Regions from separate parts of the Vreelandella sp. ssv genome, predicted to be linked through region 2. Evidence: predicted binding sites of a transcription regulator. Region 2 holds the regulator's gene; each other region holds the start of a gene.
What was found. Region 2 encodes PhoB, which activates phosphate uptake and scavenging genes when phosphate is short. Its sites were predicted from a motif close to TGTCATANNNNTGTCANA; they were not measured.

Region 1 (6,714 bases), 1.3 Mb from region 2:
TCATAATTATGCGCTGCGCATAGCATCACTTCTTCAGGCGGCAGGCGCAGCAGGCGGCAGGCCCCTAAATAGACCTCTGGGTCAGGTTTATAGTGCTGGAACAGCTCGGCGCAAAACACCATGTCCCAGGGCAGTTTGGCGTGACGAGCCACGTCCACCATTAGTGATAAATTGCCGTTGGTCAGCGTGCCGATAATATAGTGCTCTTTTAAGCGCTGTAGGCCGTTCTGAACATCCGGCCAGGGCTCTAATTGGTGCCAAAAGTGATTGATGCGATCAATGGTCGCCTCGTCTAGCGCAATCCCGTGTTGATCGAGTAGTTTGACGAGGCTTTCTCGGTGCAGGTCATCCAACCCCATCCATGGAATTTCGCCTTGGCGTACCCTATTCATCGAAGGGGCATACTGATGGCGCCATTGATCAGTCAATACGTCACTGGGCAGCTCAATTCCCAGCTCTTTCTCTAGCTCATTGAATTGATTAATCAAACTGGAGCGCCAATCAACAATAGTGCCAAACACGTCAAACACGATCGCTTTCATTAGAGTCTCCTTGTTGGTTGGTTATTGCTGACTGCGTCGTGAGGTAGCTAGAAAATCCTGGGCTTATTTAGGCTTTTTTCACAAAATGGGCGGTCACCATCATGTCGCCGACGCCGTCTACTTTACAGTCTAGTTGGTGATCCCTGCTGTCCATTAATCGCTTGATCACGGCTTTGGTACCCACCTTGAGTACCAGTGAGCTGCCTTTGACCTTGAGGTCTTTGATCATAGTTACCTTGTCGCCTTCCGCTAACAGCGTGCCGTGGGCATCTTTTACCGTCACGGTGTCTTCCGCCTCAGACTCAGCGGGGTTCCATTCGTGGGCGCACTCGGGGCAGATGAACAGGCTTTGATCCTGATAGACGAATTCGGATTGGCAGTGTGGGCAAGGTGGACACGACATGAAGGATGACTTCTGTGGCTTGGGTTAGGCTGCTTATGATACTGAGCCTGTGTACCCTTGGCGAATGCCTCACGCCTGCCCAGGAATAAGTGACGTTTTGCGAGAACGCGTTCTATCGCTTCCAAGATAATAAGATTCAGGAAGTCTGGTCGGTTATCGACAAGACGGCGATCGAAGCTCAACTTGGTTAAGCGGCACCCACGTGCGCATGGTTTTGCCCTCGGATGTAAGCACAAAAAAAGCGCCCCAGGTGGGGCGCTTTTCGTGGCTTCAAATGATTAGAAAGAGGTCCATTTTTCGGTGTCTTGCTTGCCACCAATCACGTGAGTCGGCAAGCTTTTATTGGCCCTGGGCTGGCTGTCACGCGGTTTTGGCGTAGCGGGTAGCGCGCGTTGATTTTGGCCGGTGGTCGCTCCTCTAAAGAACGACACCTCGTTCAACAACGCCTCTGCTTGGCTTTGCAGTGAACGCCCTGCTGCACTGGACTCTTCTACCAGGCTCGCATTCTGCTGGGTGACACTGTCCATTTGCGAGACGGCGGTGTTGACCTGGTCGATGCCTTGGGACTGCTCTCGGCTGGCGGTGGCAATCTCACCCATCAACACAGAGACACGCTGAACGCCGTGGACGATACCTTCGAGCGACTTGCCTGCTTGATTGACCAGGCTTGAGCCGGTATCGACTTGGCCGATGCTCTCCTCGACGAGCTTTTTGATGTCTTTGGCGGCGTTGGCACTGCGCCCTGCCAGGTTGCGCACTTCGTTAGCCACGACCGCAAAGCCGCGACCTTGTTCGCCCGCACGAGCGGCTTCAACCGACGCGTTCAGCGCCAGCAAATTGGTCTGGAAGGCGATTTCATCGATCAAGCCCACGATACCGGCAATCTTGCGGCTTGAGGCATTGATTCCCTCCATCGCTGTGACAGCTTGAGTAGCGATCTCACCGCCTGCGTTGGCTTGCTGGCTGACCTCGTACACGAGCTTGTCTGCTTCGGCAGCGTTGTCTGCATTCTGACGCACGGTCGAGGTGATTTCGTCCATTGACGCCGCGGTCTCTTCGATATTTGAGGCCTGCTCCTGAGTACGGCGACTCAGATCGTCGGTCCCTAGCACGATTTCGTCAGCGGCCACATTCACGGACTCGGCGTTATTGCGAACGGACATGACCACCTGCGAGAACTTGGTTTCCATGCTCTTTAACGCCCTGAGCATCACACCAAATTCATCCTTACAGGTAATGTCGATGTTGTTATCAAGCCTTCCTTGAGCCATGGCGTTGGCGAGCTCTTGCGCCTTGCCCAGCGGGGTCATGATGCCACGAATCAACCATATCGCGAGCAGAATGCCGAAGATGACCGCTGCCGCCATCACGCTAATCACGAAGTTACGCGTCCAAACATAGTCGCTTGAGGACTGTTGGTTATTGGCGGCGGCTTGCATGCTGTTAAGGTTGATCAGCTCCTGGATTGCCGTTAGCACTTTGGGGTATTCAGCACGTAGCGTGGTGGTGGCAATGACTCTCGCACCGTCAAAATCGTTGCCAATCATGGCTGCGTTAATCTCGTCAATACCGGCGCGCAGACTGGCCAGCGATTCGATGAAGTCACCGGCTACTTCGCGTTCATTGTCACTGCTCACACGATCAGGAAAGTAGTCATTCCAAGCGGCGTCGATAATGGCATCGTTCTCAGCGACCTCCTGCTGCGTGGTTATCGCAGAGGCTGGATTCCGGTCGCGCTGTTCGGCCGTCACTTTCACCCGGTTACCGACCAGTGCCTGGTTGATCTGTGTAAGATTACCCAATGTGAGCACGTTCCCCTCATAAGTCCGATTGAGGGCATCGTTGGTTTTACTGAGACTATAGAGACCGATAGTACCGATAACGATTAACATCAGGATGCAGGCGCCTAAACTCACGGCAAGGCGCAGTTTGACGCTTCGATTCAGAAATAGCATGGAGTAGGGATCTCATAAAACCCTTAGCGCGCTGCCTTGGGTAGGGGTGACTATCTCGGTAACCGAAAGCGCTCTCACAGAGCGGATCTTGCTACCAACAATGAGCACTATCGGCAGACGCTCAGAAACATTAAATTTTTTAACTTATAAAGCGCCAATTTCTTATGTCATTAATGCCACCCGCCCTTTTGATGGTCATTAACTTATCATCTGCATGACACAGCTTTGTCACCTAGGAGCGCTAACGTTGCATTGTAAGTCACAATAAAGTGAGCTTATACATTGCAGAAGGTGATCCAATGGAGCTTGTTCAATCCTCTGACTTAATGCTCCGCATCGAGAAAATGGGGGTGACATATCCTGGGAATATTCTCGCACTCCGACCCACCACCGTTGATTTCCACAAAGGCGAGTTTACGGTTCTACTCGGTCTTTCCGGTGCAGGTAAATCTACGTTACTGCGCACCCTTAACCACTTGGTGCGGCCCAGCACTGGCAAAGTGATCTCGGCCGAACTAGGTGCGCTCGAAACCATTAATACGGTACGCCGCCATCGGTGCAAAACCGCCATGGTTTTCCAGCACCACCAGCTGATTGAACGCCACACGGCGCTCCAGAATGTGCTGACGGGTCGGCTTGCTTACCACAGCACCTGGCGCAGTTTGTTTCCACTACCCAGGCAGGAACAGGAGCTTGCCCTGCACTGCCTGGACCGCGTAGGCCTGGCTGAGAAGGCGCTTACCAGAGTCGATCAACTGTCCGGAGGGCAGCAGCAGCGCGTGGGTATTGCTCGCGCCTTGGCGCAGCAGCCCGCCATGATCTTGGCGGACGAGCCAGTGGCCAGCCTTGACCCAGCCACGTCTGAGCGAGTTCTAACGTTACTGCGAGACATATGCCGTGAAGATGGTATTACCGCCATTATTTCACTGCACCAGCTGGAATATGCCCAGCGGTTTGCTGACCGCATTATTGGTTTGGCGAATGCCCAAATCGTTTTTGATGCAGCCCCGGCACAGTTACAGCAATGCCACCTGGATGAGATTTACCACGGTGCGCCAGGGGGTTTGCCCGAAGCCGATGAAACCACCAAGTCCACCTCTCAATCCGCTAATACCCCTTCGATAAAACTGGAGACTGCACAATGAAACCGCTATTCAGCTTTTTCTTCGCTATCTGTCTTATGGCTGGAATGACCGTGTCGGCCTTAGCTGCGGATCCTGATCCAAATCCAGACCTGTTAAAAGTCGCACTGCTCCCGGATGAAAACGCTTCTGAACTGATCAAACGCAACCAGCCATTGAAAGACTATCTTGAAAGCACGCTTGGCAAAGAAATTGAGCTAATCGTCACTACCGATTATTCCTCCATGATCGAAGCCATGCGCTTTGGTCGCATCGACCTCGCCTACTTCGGGCCCCTCTCCTATGTGATGGCAAAAAGCAAAAGCGAGATCGAACCCTTTGCGGCCATGATTGTGGATGGCAAGCCCACCTACCGCTCCATCATCATTGCCAATGTCGATTCCGGCGTTGAGTCCTATGCCGATATCGAGGGCATGAAGATGGCCTATGGCGACCCAGCCTCTACTTCAAGCCACCTGATTCCCAAAACCGTGTTGCTTGAATCGGCTGGTTTGGAAGCAGGCGAGGACTATGAAGCCCATTTCGTTGGCTCCCATGATGCCGTGGCGGTGAACGTGGCCAATGGTAATGCGGATGCAGGCGGGCTATCGGAAGTGATCTTTGAGCACGTAATAGACCGCGGCCTGATAGACCGCAACCAGGTTAGGGTGTTGGGTCACAGCGGGGAGTACCCTCAGTACCCTTGGGCGATGCGATCCAATCTGGACCCAGAACTCAAGCAGCAGATCCAGGATGCCTTCATCAGCATCGATGATGAAGAGATTCTGGACAACCTAAAAGCCGAAGGTTTCGCCGTTATCACGGACGCCGATTACGATGTGATCAGGGAAATGGGTAGTCTGCTCAACCTCGACTTCGGCGAGATGTAAGGGGCATGATGAATCAGACCAAAACGGACCCGCCGGCCGTTTCATCATTTTCTTCTGACGCGGTGCTGGCCGAACACGCGCGCGGCTGGCGGAGCAAGCTCTTCCAAGTGGGCTCGTTACTGGCAGTGGTTCTCCTGGCGAGTTGGTACGTGGACTTGCTGGATTTTCGCACCCTGGCCAACGGGGTGCCTGCCATCGCTACCCTGCTGGGTGAATCACTACCGCCCGATTTCACCAATGCCAGTGATTGGATGTCTCCGCTGGTCGATACGCTCGCCATGAGCATTGCTGGCACGGCAATAGCGGTCATCGCTTCCGTACCCCTGGCGTTCCTGGCTGCTCGCAATACGTCGCCCCATCCCGTGGTCTTCCACGTAACCCGCACGTTGCTAAACGCTCTGCGCTCGGTACCCGAGCTGATTATGGGCATTATCTTCGTTGCTGCCGTGGGGTTTGGCGCCTTGCCGGGCGTGCTCGCGCTCGGCCTTCACTCTATCGGCATGGTGGGTAAATTCTTTGCCGAAGCGATCGAGCATGTCGACCCAGCCCCAGTGGAAGCCGCCAATGCCGCTGGCGCGACTCGATTACAGGTTCACTGGCACGCGGTGCTGCCGCAGGTTCTTCCGCAGTTTGCCGATGTTTCCATCTATCGCTGGGAATACAATTTTCGCGCCTCTACGGTCATGGGGATGGTGGGGGCTGGCGGGATCGGCTTCGAGCTAATGGGCTCTTTACGCGTCATGCAGTATCAGGAAGTCAGCGCCATCCTGATTGTCATACTCGTTATGGTGACGATGGTGGATAGCCTTAGCGGCCACCTTCGTAAGAAATTCAAGTAAGGAATTCAAATGAAACCAAGGGTTTTCATTACCCACCGGGTACACAACAGCGTGCTGAAAAAGCTGGAACAGAGTTGTGACTTAATCACCAACCAGTCAGACACTACCTTGCCCGCCGCCGTGGTCAAGGCCCGCGCGGCAACCGCAGATGGCATGATGGTGTTTATGCCGGACCAGGTCAGCGAAGAATTTCTAGCTGGCTGCCCCAACCTGAAAGTGATTGGCGCCGCCCTGAAGGGTTACGATAATTTCGATGTGGAGGCCTGTACGCGACATGGTGTTTGGCTGACCTTCGTACCGGATTTGCTGACAGTGCCAACGGCTGAACTAACCATAGGGCTAACCATTAGCTTAATCCGACATGTTCGGGCGGCCGACGAGCACGTTCGTTCTGGCCAGTTCAGGGGGTGGCAGCCAACGTTTTATGGACTTGGAATTGCAGGCGCTACCGTGGGTATCGTCGGCATGGGGCCCATCGGCAAGGCAGTGGCAACACGGCTCCAGGGGTGGGGCGCGAGCTTGCTCTATTCTCAGCCAGACGCCTTGCCCGCCGCTGAGGAGGAAACGCTCGGCATGGCGCGCAAGTCGCTTGAAGAACTGCTCGGGCAAGCCGACATTGTCATTTTGGCCCTGCCGCTCAATAAACAAACCCTGCATACCATGAACTCTGCGCGCTTGGCTCTGATGAAACCAGGCGCCTTTTTGATCAACCCATGTCGGGGTTCTGTAGTGCATGAAGCTGCCGTTTTGGAAGCTTTGGAGTCAGGGCAGTTAGGCGGCTACGCAGCAGATGTTTTTGAAATGGAGGATTGGGCTCGAGAGGATCGTCCGCAGGCTATTTGCCCCGAATTGCGGGCCCATCCGAACACACTATTCACTTCGCACATCGGCTCTGCTGTTCAGGATGTGCGGTTGATGATTGAACAGCGGGCTGCCGACAATATTCTTCAAGCATTACAAGGAG
Region 2 (6,714 bases):
TTAACAATCTTTTTTTGCCAAAAATAATTGTGCATTAACAACACATGTGGCGTTTTATCAACTCCTAGACCGTCGTCTGAAACATCGTATCCGGGCGGGCTGGTGGATCGCGATACAAGGAGAGAGCATCTAAAGAGGGAGTTTTGAAAGTCGCAAAAAATCAGACCCCGCCTAAGCGGGGTCTAAGGACACAATATCTGGACAATGACTAACGCTAGCTTCCTTTCCTTTTGAGGGGCTCCAACCTTGGATTTTAACCCTGACCAGCGCTCTGATTGTCGATTGATTCACTCCTTGAATCGATCTGCATCCCTATCGGTGTGACATGCATTTGCATGAATAGCTCACACTTCAATCGTAATATATTTCTACAAAATTGCAACTTTTTGTTACCAAACGTTTCCGTCGCCTACGTCATGCGTTAAATCTTTTGCGGTGTAGTCCGCTTGAACGCTAGTACGGCTAGATTCTGACTTGATAACATTAGGACGATCACCTTCGTCGTACATCAGATCGGATGGGCTGAAGTCAGCTTGCTCGTTCGTACGGTGTGACTGGGCTTGAATCGGCTCATCGTCAACGGTCAAATCTTGATTAGCTTCGATTGAAATGTTGGCAAATGCCAATGGGCTAGCTAGCAAACCAAGTGATAGGCCCAAGATGGCTGTTTTTTTAACAAGTACGTTAAACATAGTATTTACTCCGAATGACTGATTAATCCCGCTGAGTGAAGTAAGAAAAGCTTAGTGCTTGCTTCTTACCGCGGTTGCTTCACTGATTAGTTAGAGCATATACGATGCCAACCAGCGCAATATAAATTTAAAATGCGTTAAATCAGCAGCTTATACAATATAGGTTGCGCGCAATAATAAGCCACTAAAAACAAAAGCACGATAAACACATGCGCACAAATGGCACATGCGCAAAATTGTCTGTGCCTTTTTGACACACTGCGCAAATATTTAAGTTAGCGCGCAGCATTAAAGAAATTACCCAACCCTGTCTATACAATCCAAATTAGTAGGTGGTGTTAACGACGATTGGTAAGAAGTAGACAGAAATATGCACAAACAAATAGGTAGGTAGGTAGGTAGGTAGGTAGGTAGGTAGGTAGGTAGGTAGGTAGGTAGGTAGGTAGGTAGGTAGGTAGGTAGGTAGGTAGGTAGGTAGGTAGGTAGGTAGGTAGGTAGGTAGGTAGGTAGGTAGGTAGGTAGGTAGGTAGGTAGGTAGGTAGGTAGGTAGGTAGGTAGGTAGCAAATTGAAGTAGCTGGAATCTGTATAAAACAGACAGCAAAAATTAGGCCCCGCCAAAGCGGGGCCTGATATCTGAATAGGCTATAGGTAATAACTAACGTTAGCTTCCAGTCCTTGTGCGGGTCTCCAACCTTGGAATTTACCCTGACTAACGTTTTAATTTCCTATCGATTCATCCATGAATCAAACAGCATCCTTACTTTTACAACATCCCGTTGTTGACTTCATCATCCAATGAGGAAGTATTCCTAGATATCTTAAAATCTAAAAAAGATTAACTAGCGCTGTTTTCTTTAACAACTTCTTCGGGAGAGTTTTCGTCATCACTACCCGTATCCATTGATTCTGGATCTTCAACTGTATCTGGACCCTGAGTACCGTGATCGGTAGTCAAATCTTCTTTTTCATAATCATCAGATGCTGAATCTTGAGAATGGCTCTCCATCGGCTGCTCGTCTGCCGTGATACCCTGGTTCTCATCAATTGCAGAGTTTTCATCTGTTTGTGCAAACGCTAATGGGCTTGCCATCAGGCCAAGAGAAACACCTAAAATACCAGCTTTCTTGAGAAAATCCTTGGACATCATATTCCACCTCTGATCGCTGTTTAATACCGCTTGGTTAAGAAAGAAAGGCTTATTTTCAAGCCAGCATTTCCTGCGGTCATCTTTCCTATCTCATAACTTGCATTGGGTATGCCAGAAAGACTAAATAAAATATTAAAAACATAAAAATCAACAACTTAAATAAATACAATATATATTATATAGAGCTATTATAAGCGTTAGACAAGGTTAAATACTGTGTAAAAATGGCACATGAGCAAAGTTTTACCAATCTTGCATGCCAATATTGCACACCTCTACAAGAATTGTGCATCGAAGTTACTGACTGGGCGCTAGAAGGCGAGAGGCGGGAAATGAACAGCGGAATAGCGCGCCTTTACCGGGATGGGATTCAATCTGTAATTGCGCGTCATGGCGTAACAATACGTGCTTAACAATGGCTAAGCCTAAACCTGTGCCACCCGTAGTGGTACTGCGGCCTTTATCGACACGGTAAAAACGCTCGGTTAGCCGGGGAATATGAACGGGATCGATACCTTCACCATTGTCTTCCACATCAATACAGCCGCCGCCTGTCGCACTAGCTTTCCAGCGCAATGTGATGTGGCTACCTGCTGGCGTATAGCGAACGGCATTGAAAGCGAGGTTAGAAATGGCGCTACGAATCTCCTGCTCACTACCCAGCAGACGTGCATCGCTTTCGAGTGCGACAGTAATAGTATGCCGCTGATGCGACAACGCCAGCGCATCAGCACAGATGCTTTGCAGTAAAGGGCCCAGGGGCAACGGGTGATGGTCTTTACCGCCCTGATCGATTTCCAAGCGCGAGAGCAGCAGTAAATCGTTGACCAAGTTCTGCATTCGCTGTGTCTGCTCCTGCATTTGGTGAATACTTTTACCAAGTCGCGGGGGGAGCTGATCAGCGATATCGCTATAGGTTTCTAAATAACCGGAAAGTACCGTTAGAGGAGTGCGTAGCTCGTGGGAAACATTGGCGACAAAATCACGCCGCATCTGCTCAAGGCGATGCAAGCGGGTGATATCTCGTGCCATTACTAGCCGCTCATCGTCACCATAGAGGGTGATTTGATACTGCAAGATGCGGCGCTCATCAATGGGTGAGGTTAGCGTTAGAGGTTCACTATAGTTGCGCGCATTGAAGTAACTAATAAAACTTGGATCGCGCAGCAGATTGGTAATGTGTTGGCCCCGATCATGGGCAGTTTGTAACCCCAACATGGCGGTGGCGGCGCTATTCCACCACTCTAAATCACCGTGGCGATCAAGCATGACCACACTGTCGCGCATCGCTTCTGACGACTCTTGAATACGCGCTAAAGTAGAGCGCAGCCTGCTTTGCGTTATACGTTGGCTTTTCTGATAGCGGTATAAACGATCAAACAACTCGCCCCACATGCCACGAGCGGCAGGCGGCTCGTCGTGAGGGTGAAGAGTCAGCCACAAATAAAGTTCGCGTAGTTGCCGCAAATGATAAAACAGACATACCCCAAGCCCTGCCGCAAGCCCTAGCCCTGCTGAGCCCAATAACCAGCCCAGACAAGTTCCTAGCGTGGCCAACCACGCTAGTCGCCACAGTTCACGGCTCCATAGGCGCACATTTACACCCGTGCAGAGAAACGGTATCCGGTGCCCCGAACCGTTTGAATCAGATTTTGATGCACATCACCCAACGCTTTGCGCAAGCGACGAATATGCACATCGACCGTGCGCTCCTCGACATACACGTTGCCACCCCATACTTGGTCAAGCAGTTGGCTACGCGTGTAAGCGCGCTCTTGATGGGTCATAAAAAACTGCAGCAACCGATACTCTGTTGGACCCATTTCAAGCGCTTTGCCGTGAGCACTTACCCGGTGGCTTACCGGATCCAGCAGCAGGCCATTAATCTCAATCGGGTCCTCAACGCCACGTGGCGTCGCACGACGCAGCACCGCTTTTAGCCGTGCCACTAATTCTCGGGGAGAAAATGGCTTGGTGATATAGTCATCTGCACCGGCTTCAAGCCCTTGAATCTTATTATCCTCTTCGCCTTTAGCGGTCAGCATAATAATGGGCATTTCAGCCGTGGCTTCTTCGCGCTTTAAGCGCCTAGCTAGCTCAATACCGCTGGTGCCGGGCATCATCCAGTCAAGCAGCAATAAATCCGGTTGGTGGTCGACGACCATGGCATGAGCATCCTGGGCGTTATCTGCTTCGAGCACGCGATAGTCAGCCATTTCCAGCGCGACCGCGATCATTTCGCGAATCGACGACTCATCATCGACAATCAGAACGGTCTTGGCGGTCATACCAGAGCCTCACGGTGTTCAAAAAGAATTAGCTCGAAGAAAACTAGCTCAAAGAAAAACAATTCAATGACATGTCAGTGACGATAACACCATGACTTGATGACAATTACATGACAATGGCTTCTATTGACCCGCCACCGGCCACCAACTTAGCGCAATACCGGCAAAAATCAGTAAACCCGACCAATGATTATTGAGAAACGCCTGGAAGCAGGCATCTCGCTCACGGTGGTGAATCAACCGCTGTTGGTGGAGAAAAGTCGCTGCCATGGCGACAAGCCCCAACCAGAAAAATCCACCTAAACCGACTCGCCACCCAACCCATGCCAACAGCATCAGCGTGGACACCTGCAGCAAACCAATCATTAAGCGATCTGCCCTACCAAACAACACAGCCGTCGATTTAATACCAATTTTTATATCATCGTCGCGATCGACCATGGCGTACTGGGTATCGTAGGCCACCGTCCACAGCACATTTGCACCGAAAAGCAGCCACGCTTCCAGCGGCACATGGCCCAACACGGCGCCAAAAGCCATTGGGATCGCCCATGAGAATGCCGCCCCCAACACCACCTGTGGAAAGTGGGTATAGCGCTTCATAAAAGGGTAAATAATGGCCAGCAGCACACCGCCCAGCGAGAGTAAAACCGTAAACCAATTGGTCAGTAACACTAAAATAAATGCCGCGGCGACCAACCCAATAAACAGCAGTTGTGCCTCGGTTTCACTAATGCGGCCCGTCGCGAGCGGACGGCTTTTAGTGCGTTTCACATGGCCGTCGAAATGACGGTCTGCATAATCATTCACCACACATCCGGCTGCCCGCATGACATAAACGCCCGCAATAAAAATCAGCAGGGTATTTCGGCCTGGTACCCCTTCAGCGGCAAACCAAAGCGCCCAAAGCGTCGGCCACATCAACAGCCACGTGCCAATGGGTCGATTCAGGCGCATCAACTGTAAAAAATCTGCTACGCGAGACCATCCCTTCGGCCGCAACAGTGAACGATCCATGCTTACCTCACGAAAAATAAAACGCAGCTGTTAGCCTAGCGCGACGGCAAATCAAGTTCATCCGCCATCGCCCGCAAAAAATACTCTTGAACCAGTAACGATAACCCACCGTGCTTATAGCCCTGATGAAAAACTGAGCGCCGGCCCCAAGCGCAGCGACTGTCGATTCCATTTACACTAGCAAACTGAGGGGGGTGAGACGTAGCTTCGACCGGTCCACGCACTAAACCGGGTTGTCGAAATAGCCAGCTACCCAGCGAGCGCTCACCTAATCCTTCCAAACGCTGGCCCTTTAACTGCGTAAGCGGAGCAACTGACCGCGCCACCACCCACGGTGTTTCATCTAAGCACAGCGCGACTTCACGCAGCCATGCGTAACGCTTGGCGCCAATACCAAGTAGCTGAGCCTCATCAGGTCGAGGCCAGCCGACCCCCTGGCGTAACAGTCGAACCCGAAACTGTTTCTCATCACCCGCGGCAATTAAGCGAGCGGTTAATGAGTCGGTAGAGGCAACCCACTGCCACCAGGGAGGGCTCATGGCAGGCCGTGCAGCAGCAACGGGACGCCAGCGCGAAAAGAGGGGAGTTTGCCGAAAAGCTGCAGGCGTCACCAAGTTCTCCAGGGCAATAAACGGGCCGGCTAGTGTAACATGCGGCATTAACAGGCTTTTGTTTCAGCGACTTTTTGGTGTCTGCATGCCCACATCACAACCAGAGCTCTCTTCGTCCCACGCTGCGCTGGTCATTATTGGTACTGGTATGGCTGGGATTGGCCTTGCCCGCGCCTTGCGCCGCTTAGGCGACCAACGCTCAATGACGCTAGTGACTGCAGACAGCGGCGATGACTACAGCAAACCTCTTCTATCTACTGGTTTTGCCAAAGCTCTGCCGCCCGATAAATTAGCACAGCGGAGTGCCACAGAGCTTGGCAATGAATTGAAAGCCCGAGTGGTTATCCACACCCCAGTTCGCGCACTGGATGTGGATAACCGCTCAATCCTTCTTGAAGAAGACCAAGTGCTTAGCTACGACACGCTAGTATTAGCCACTGGCGCTGCACCACGGCTGCCCTTCAGCATTGACTCTAGCGTGGCCTCGCGCTGCTTTACTATCAATGACTTAGACGACTACCGTCGCTTTCATCAAGCATTAGGCCACGACCCTGCACGGGTGGCAATTGTGGGCGCCGGGCTAGTGGGGTGCGAATTTGCGAATGACCTGCATGCCGGGGGTCATCACGTCAGCGTCATTGCCCCCGAAGGAACCCTGCTGCCTCGGTTGCTGCCGCCCCCCTTAGGAAATGCTCTAGGCAATGCCTTTAGCGAAGCAGGTATCCGTCTTTACCTTGGTCGATCGATTGAGTCCATAGCACTCCGCCATGATGAAAACACCATTCTACAGCTGGATAACGGCGACATCGTCAGCACTGACATCGTACTAATGGCAACCGGCCTAGCCCCCCGCTCGACACTTGCCGAAGCTGCAGGTCTCAGCGTTTCGCCTCGCGGCATAGAGGTGGATCGCCAACTGCGTACGTCCCACCCTGATATTTACGCCTTAGGTGATGTG
Region 3 (6,714 bases), 130 kb from region 2:
GAAGCTGGTGCCTTTCTCAGCGCCATCGTCTTCTGAAATGGCATCGGTGCCGTAGAGAGCATCGTAAAGGCTGCCCCAGCGCGCGTTAGCTGCGTTCAGTGCGTAGCGGGCATTGCTTACCGGTACGACCAACTGAGGCCCTGCTTGAACGGCCACCTCACGGTCAACGTTGGCCGTGGTTGCTTTGACGTTTGCCGGAGCCTGCGCTAAGTAACCGACCTCTTTCAAGAAGCGACGGTAACCGGGCATATCGGTAACAGGGCCGGGGTTTTCCCGATGCCAAACGTCGAGCTGTTCTTGCAGTGTGTCGCGCTCTTCCAGCAATTGACGGTTTTTAGGAGTCAAATCGTGAAACAGAGCATCCACACCGGCCCAAAAGGCATTTTCGTCAACGCCTGTTCCCGGTAACGCCTGCTCATTGATAAAACGATCTAAGTCGGCTGCCACCTGTAAACGGTGGCGCGTGATACGCTCACTCATGGGGTATCTCCTGTGAGGATGCCCGTGAAAAATTAGTTTGCCACGGTCAGAGTAAAATGTATTTATGGAAAATAATTCCACACCTGCTCGGGCATGTAAACAGCGTAGACCCTAAAGCGGTAAAATGCTCGACCAAATGACTAGCAAGTAGATTTCGGGAACGCGACTCATCAGCCGCGTCTAGGTCAATGGAAAATGGCGTTATGGAGAAACAACGATGCGTGATTTCCAACACTTGGAAGGCTTGTTTCGCCATGCCTCGGGCGAGACCGCCCTTAGCCGTCTGCTGCCTGGGGAAATATTGACAGACGCCATGCAGGACTACTTTCAGCACTACGGTCTGGAAGCGCTGCTACTCGAAACCAGTGAAGTACACGCAGGCTTTATTGATACTGGACGCTTTGCGCTCTGGTGCCAAGTGTGGAGTCCTCCTCAGCCGGTGGGCACTGCTTTTGTCGTGCACGGTTACTTTGATCATATGGGGCTGTACCGTCATCTATTAAAGCGCCTGCTGGCGAAAGGCTGGCGGGTAGTGCTGTGGGATCTTCCCGGTCACGGCCTTTCCAGCGGAGCGCGGGCAGAAATAGAAGATTTTGATGACTATCAGCACTGCCTGACCCATTTGCAGATCATTCTGAAGAGCCAAGGCATGGCGCCTGCGCCGTGGTTAGGGGTAGGGCAAAGTACCGGCGGCGCCATTCTGGCCACGGATGCGCTCACCCGCCGTGAGGCCGCTGGTTGGGCAGGTTTAGTGCTGCTCGCACCCCTGGTGCGGCCTTGGGGCTGGAGCCAAACCAGCTGGCTACACCTGATCGCCAGCCCGTTTGTAAAAGCGCTGCCGCGTAAATACCGCTCCAACTCTACCGATGAGCAGTTCACCGAGTTTCTACGTGAGGGTGACCCGCTGCAGCCCGAGCGCCTAAGCGTTGCCTGGGTGAGCGCCATGCGTCGCTGGATGCCTCGCTTGCTGGCGCAGGAGCCCAACCTGCTGCCTACCCTGATACTCCAGGGCGAGCAGGACTTGACCGTCGATTGGGAGTGGAATTTAGCGATCTTGGCAAAGAAATTTCCCAATGCCGAAATTCATCGCCACCCGGAAGCTCGTCACCACTTGGTGAATGAGGCAGATCCCATTCGGGAAGTGCTGTTTGAAGCGCTGGATGGGTTTGTAGATGGTTTTGTCGATAATGTTAGTAAATAGTTTTTATAAAACACGTTGGTGAGATAGCCCCTAACGTCTCGAGCACTGAATAAATTCCGCTACGGATTTATTCAGTGCTTTTACTTTTCTATGTAAACACTTACTTGCCTTACTGGGCGTTCAGGAAGTCTTCTACATCGAGCAGTATTAGCTCATTATCATCGGCGTGGCCTTGCTGGCGACCAATCGAGAAAGGGTAGTTGTTGTCATTGGCGACCACGATGGTGCTCTCATCGACACGATCCACGTTCTCAATGGTCACAAAGGGGAAATTAAAGGTGCCGTTGATCGTGCCGCGTGGAGCAATGCCGTCTGGATCCTGGATATCCATAAGGTCGATATAGGCGATTTTCTCAAGTACGCCCTGCTCATTTGTGCGGTTGAGATCGACGAGATAGATGCGTTTGAACTCGGCAGGATTGTCTGCCCACTCTTCTCGCGGATCGCCCTGACGGCTATCACGCTCAATGATCAAGCCGCGAGTTCCGCCAATGAGATTGAAATCGCCAATCGCATGATCCGCTGACGCCAAGGGGTAGTAGCGGGTTGTGTCGCCCCATTCGCCGGTTTCAGTATCGAGCTCGAACATTCTTAATACGGGAGTGCCATCAATGGTTTCCGGGGCGTTGGCGTTGCTGTCCCAGACTGGCTTTTCCAATAAAGGGTAAAGGGTGGTTTGGTCTTCGGAGAGCGCCATGCCCTCGTAGCCTCCGGAGCGAAACACCACCACTTCATCAGCGAGAGGCGCGCCAGGGTTCGGGCTGAGGGCAAAAGCATTGTCGGGTGAGCGCATCAGCGTCCCATCAGGGTTGGTGGCCAGCACTTGCAGCACTTCGCCCGCACTATCGACCTGGATAATCCAGGGGCCGAACTCATCGCCAATCCAGTAGTTATCACCCACCGGCTGTATCGATTCAATATCGAAATCAGCCCCGGTTAAAAAACGACCAGGCGTAGCTTCATTCATAATCGGGAAGGGCACCTTGCGGTTTGGATCCGATAGTTGAACGGTTTCTTCGATGATGACGCGCCCAGTGTCCCAGTCAGTCTTTACGATGTTAAACATCAAAATGACGTCAGAGGAGTTCGCTTTGGAGCCAAAGCCGTTATCGGTTAATACCAAGAAACGGTCATCGCCAAGTGAGCGAATACCTGAAAAACCCTGCAGAGGCTGGCTGGGGAAGGGTAGCGCTAAGCCCGTGGCTTGCATGTTCGTATACAGCTGCTCAACGCGGCCCTCTTGGCCAGTAAAACGGCCGGAGACGTTGTAGTGCTCAGCGGCACCGGCAGGAGCCGCCACAAAGGTGCTGCCGGGTAGCTGGGCATGGCCGGACAATGTAGCTGGAAAGACCTGCTGGGCGTGTGCCACACCGGTAAATGCAAAGAGAGTAAGAGCAGTGGTTAATACTGGCTTTATCATCGCTATTTCACCATTTAAGAGGGGTCAGAGCTGTTTCAGCTTTCGCTAATTTTCCTCGGCAATAGTGATAATTGAATGACACTACGTAGACGTTTTAATGGCAGCTAAAGACCAAGCCGTTGATTAGCAAAAAATGCATTGCTGAAAACACGCTGGACTGGCTGTCACGACCCTACCAGGATACGCCGGGGCTTGGGTTATTTGCCGGTAAGTGGGCAGCGCTGGTGGCGGCTTCCCCTGGTGGGCTAGGTGGCATCCGTGCGCTGCCCCTTGGTCAGCAACTGTTAGCCAATCTGGGGCTGGTCGTGCTGCCACAGCCATTGTCGCTGGCGAAAGCGGGCAGCGCCTTCAATGATCGTGGCGAGTTACACGATGAAACCACGGGGCAAAAGCTTGATGCGCTGTGTCAACGCCTAGTGGACTCACTGGCAGCCACCCGCTAACCGTTCAGTGACTTTCGGGGGGGCTTACGCCCCTTTCAACATCCGATCTAACTGCCGGTAGCCAATCGCTTCAATAAGGTGCGGCTGGGTGGGCTTAGGAGCGCCCTCTAGGTCGGCTAGTGTCAGGGCCACACGCAGTACGCGGTGATAGGCGCGGGCAGAGAGCTTGAGCTTTTCGAGCACGCCCGCCAGCCAGGCGCGCTCTTCATCGTTAAGTGCGCAGGCGGCTTCCAGGGCTTTACCGCTTAACTGGCTATTCAGCGCGCCGCGGGCCATTTGGCGTTCCCGGGCGGCCATTACTCTTTCACGAACAGCTTCCGATGATTCGCCTTGGGTTTGCGCGGTGAGCTGTTCGGGCGGCAGCGCAGGGACTTCTACCTGTAGGTCGATACGGTCTAAGAGGGGCCCGGAAAGCCGTGCTTGATAACGCTGGATTTGGCTGGCGGTACACTGGCAGCGCTGGCGTGGGTCGCCCAAGTGACCGCAGGGGCAAGGATTCATGGCAGCCACTAGCTGAAACTGCGCTGGATAACGGCGTTCATGGCTAGCGCGGGCTAAATGAATTTCTCCTGTTTCCAGCGGCTGGCGCAGTACCTCTAATACATGGCGGGAAAACTCGGGCAGTTCATCTAAAAACAGTACACCATGATGAGCGAGTGAGATTTCGCCGGGCTTGGGTTTTGAGCCCCCGCCAACTAACGCTGCCGCGCTGGCACTGTGATGGGGCTGGCGAAACGGCCTTTTGCCCCAATCGGCTTCCAACGCTAGCCCGCAAACTGATCGCACGGCGGCGACTTCCAGGGCATCCTCCTCGGAAAGCGGCGGCAGAATGCCCGGCAGGCGGCTGGCCAGCATGGTTTTACCGGTGCCGGGTGGGCCAGCGAAGAGAAGGTTATGACCACCGGCCGCGGCGACTTCCAGTGCGCGGCGCGCCTGCTGCTGGCCGCGCACATCGGCAAGGTCATCTACCGGGGCGGTGGTTTTTACCGAAGCGCTGAGCTTGTGCGGGGGAATCTTCTCTTGATCGAGCAAGTGCGCCACGACCTGCCAGAGAGTGTCGGCAGGCAGCACCGGCAGGTCGCCCGCCAGGGCAGCTTCATCGGCACAGTCGCGGGGAATAATCAGCGCTTTTTTTGCTCGCCGAGTGGCCAGCGCAAACGGCAGTATTCCCGGCACCGCGCGCAGCTTGCCATCCAGGGCCAGCTCACCAGCACACTCCATGTCCTCTAGCGCTTCTACCGGAATTTGCCCGGAGGCGGCCAGAATGCCCAGTGCGATGGGTAGATCAAAGCGACCACCCTCTTTGGGAAGATCGGCGGGGGCGAGGTTTAAGGTAATACGGCGCGTATTAGGGAAATCAAAGCCCGCATTGACCAATGCGCTGCGCACCCGTTCACGGCTCTCTTTAACGGCGGTTTCGGGTAAGCCCACTAATGTCAGGCCCGGCAAGCCATTAGCCAGATGCACTTCAACATGCACCGCGGGTGCGTCCAAACCCACGCCTGCCCGCGTGGCGACAATGGCTAGCGTCATTGCATTCCCTCGCTGATTTTTCGTATGGCCTTAAGCTAATGCTTGGCGAAACCTACGTTATCTTAAGTAATTAAACTAACGTAATTAAGAACGCTTTGGTAGTCTTAGAACTTGCTAATCATTCGAGGGGGAGCTCACTACATGCGCTGAGGCTAGCGCCTTGGTCAGTTCCCGGGCAAAGCGTTGGGCGGAGGGGAGCGCGCCGAAACTCCATACCGGTGGCAGGCGCAGCAGCCTGTCGTTTTTGACACTGGGAAGATGCTGCCATAGGCCGCTTTTGGCCAGCTGCTCTTCAACCCCAGCGGGCAATGGGTCGATAATCACCAGCGCTGCCTCCGGGTAACGCGCCAACGCTTCAACCCCTACCAACGCAAATCCCCAGGCATTGGTGGGTTGATCCCAGGCATTGGGGAGGTCGAGCTGCTCCAGCACGGCGTTGTACAAGCTGTTGTCCCCAAACACCCGCACGTGGCGGGCATCCATAAACTGAATCATGAGTAGCGGCGCGATTTTTGACTGTGAGAGAGGGCTGGATTCGCGCAGGCTAGTCATCAAGGCTTGGGTGTCGTTAATTAGCTCTTCTGCTTGGGGCTGGTGCTCGGTTAACTCGCCTAGCTGGCGAGTGAGGGTTTGCATCTCCTCCCAGGTATCGGTGCCGGGGGAGTAGAGCGCGAACGAAGTGACCGGTGCGATTCGCTCAAGGCGTGGCGTCAAACCCGCAAACATGGGTGAAATAAGCGTCTGCTCTGGCGGCACTTGTGCCAGTAGCTCAAAGTTGGGCTGGGTACGTAGCCCCATATCGGTGGCACTCTCGGGGATACGAGGCTCACCCACCCACTGGTGGTAGTCACTCTGCTGGGCGACGCTGCTGACAGGTGCGTCAATCGCCAGCAAGGTTTCGGCTATCGTCCAGTCAACCGCTGCCCACTGGGCCTGGGCAGTTGAAAAGGCCATTAAGCAGACGGCGAACAGCCCGAAGCGTGTGAGTCTTGAGAGCGCGGTGGTGTGGCGCATGGTGATGAGAGGCCATCCGAAAAATAAGAGCTGTATTTAAACGATAATATTTATTGTTTGCAAACCTAGCTTCAAGGAAAAATGCCCAGGCGCGTTGGCCTGGGCAGAGTTGCTCACGATTACTCCTCGAAACTTAGGCAAGGGCTTAGAACAGAAGCTTAGAATCGGTAGTGGACGCTAGCGGTGATGCCCCGCTCGGCGCCGAAGTAGCAGTACTCCAGGGAGTTACAGGAAGCCACGTACTCTTTATCTAGCAGGTTGTTCACGTTTAAGCGCGTTTCGACCCCTGCAACGCCAAGCTGGCTGAGGTCGTAACCAATGGTGGCATCGACCAGGGTATAGTCGGGCACGGTTTCGGTGTTGGCCCGGTCTGCGGCGATATCCGCGTAGTGACGTACGCCAACACCCATATCCAAGCCGTTCAGCCAGCCATCGTTGGCTTTGTAATGCCCCCACAGTTGAACCTGGTGCCGGGGTGAGTAAATCGCGTTATTGCCCTGGTTACCGTCATCGCTTTTGGCGTAGGTGATATCGGTGAAGCTATAGCCCGCCTGCAGCGAGAGGGTCTCCGTTAGCTGGGTTTGCGCTTCCAGTTCCAGTCCCTGGGATTCGATTTCACCTAC

Region 1: a site for PhoB is predicted at 3,116-3,133, ahead of phnC (phosphonate ABC transporter ATP-binding protein). Genes of this name have one in related genera too.
Region 3: a site for PhoB is predicted at 3,165-3,182, ahead of AC5TBW_RS18505 (esterase-like activity of phytase family protein). Genes of this name have one in related genera too.

The regions. Positions count from the first base shown of each region.
Region 1 is NZ_CM182545.1:2,834,782-2,841,495, forward strand. Features, by position in the region: gene AC5TBW_RS12860 (haloacid dehalogenase type II) at 1-542, opposite strand, end outside; gene AC5TBW_RS12865 (zinc ribbon domain-containing protein YjdM) at 610-945, opposite strand; gene AC5TBW_RS12870 (ester cyclase) at 1,035-1,136, shown strand; gene AC5TBW_RS12875 (methyl-accepting chemotaxis protein) at 1,224-2,900, opposite strand; gene phnC (phosphonate ABC transporter ATP-binding protein) at 3,200-4,045, shown strand; gene phnD (phosphate/phosphite/phosphonate ABC transporter substrate-binding protein) at 4,042-4,911, shown strand; gene phnE (phosphonate ABC transporter, permease protein PhnE) at 4,920-5,750, shown strand; gene AC5TBW_RS12895 (phosphonate dehydrogenase) at 5,760-6,714, shown strand, end outside.
Region 2 is NZ_CM182545.1:4,178,070-4,184,783, forward strand. Features, by position in the region: gene AC5TBW_RS19155 (hypothetical protein) at 390-692, opposite strand; gene AC5TBW_RS19160 (hypothetical protein) at 1,018-1,311, opposite strand; gene AC5TBW_RS19165 (hypothetical protein) at 1,529-1,837, opposite strand; gene phoR (phosphate regulon sensor histidine kinase PhoR) at 2,138-3,436, opposite strand; gene phoB (phosphate regulon transcriptional regulator PhoB) at 3,439-4,128, opposite strand; gene ubiA (4-hydroxybenzoate octaprenyltransferase) at 4,252-5,145, opposite strand; gene AC5TBW_RS19185 (chorismate--pyruvate lyase family protein) at 5,181-5,804, opposite strand; gene AC5TBW_RS19190 (NAD(P)/FAD-dependent oxidoreductase) at 5,842-6,714, shown strand, end outside.
Region 3 is NZ_CM182545.1:4,043,091-4,049,804, reverse strand. Features, by position in the region: gene AC5TBW_RS18515 (malate synthase G) at 1-480, opposite strand, end outside; gene AC5TBW_RS18510 (alpha/beta fold hydrolase) at 698-1,681, shown strand; gene AC5TBW_RS18505 (esterase-like activity of phytase family protein) at 1,791-3,101, opposite strand; gene AC5TBW_RS18500 (NADPH-dependent FMN reductase) at 3,221-3,544, shown strand; gene AC5TBW_RS18495 (YifB family Mg chelatase-like AAA ATPase) at 3,569-5,077, opposite strand; gene AC5TBW_RS18490 (ABC transporter substrate-binding protein) at 5,192-6,091, opposite strand; gene AC5TBW_RS18485 (TonB-dependent siderophore receptor) at 6,250-6,714, opposite strand, start outside.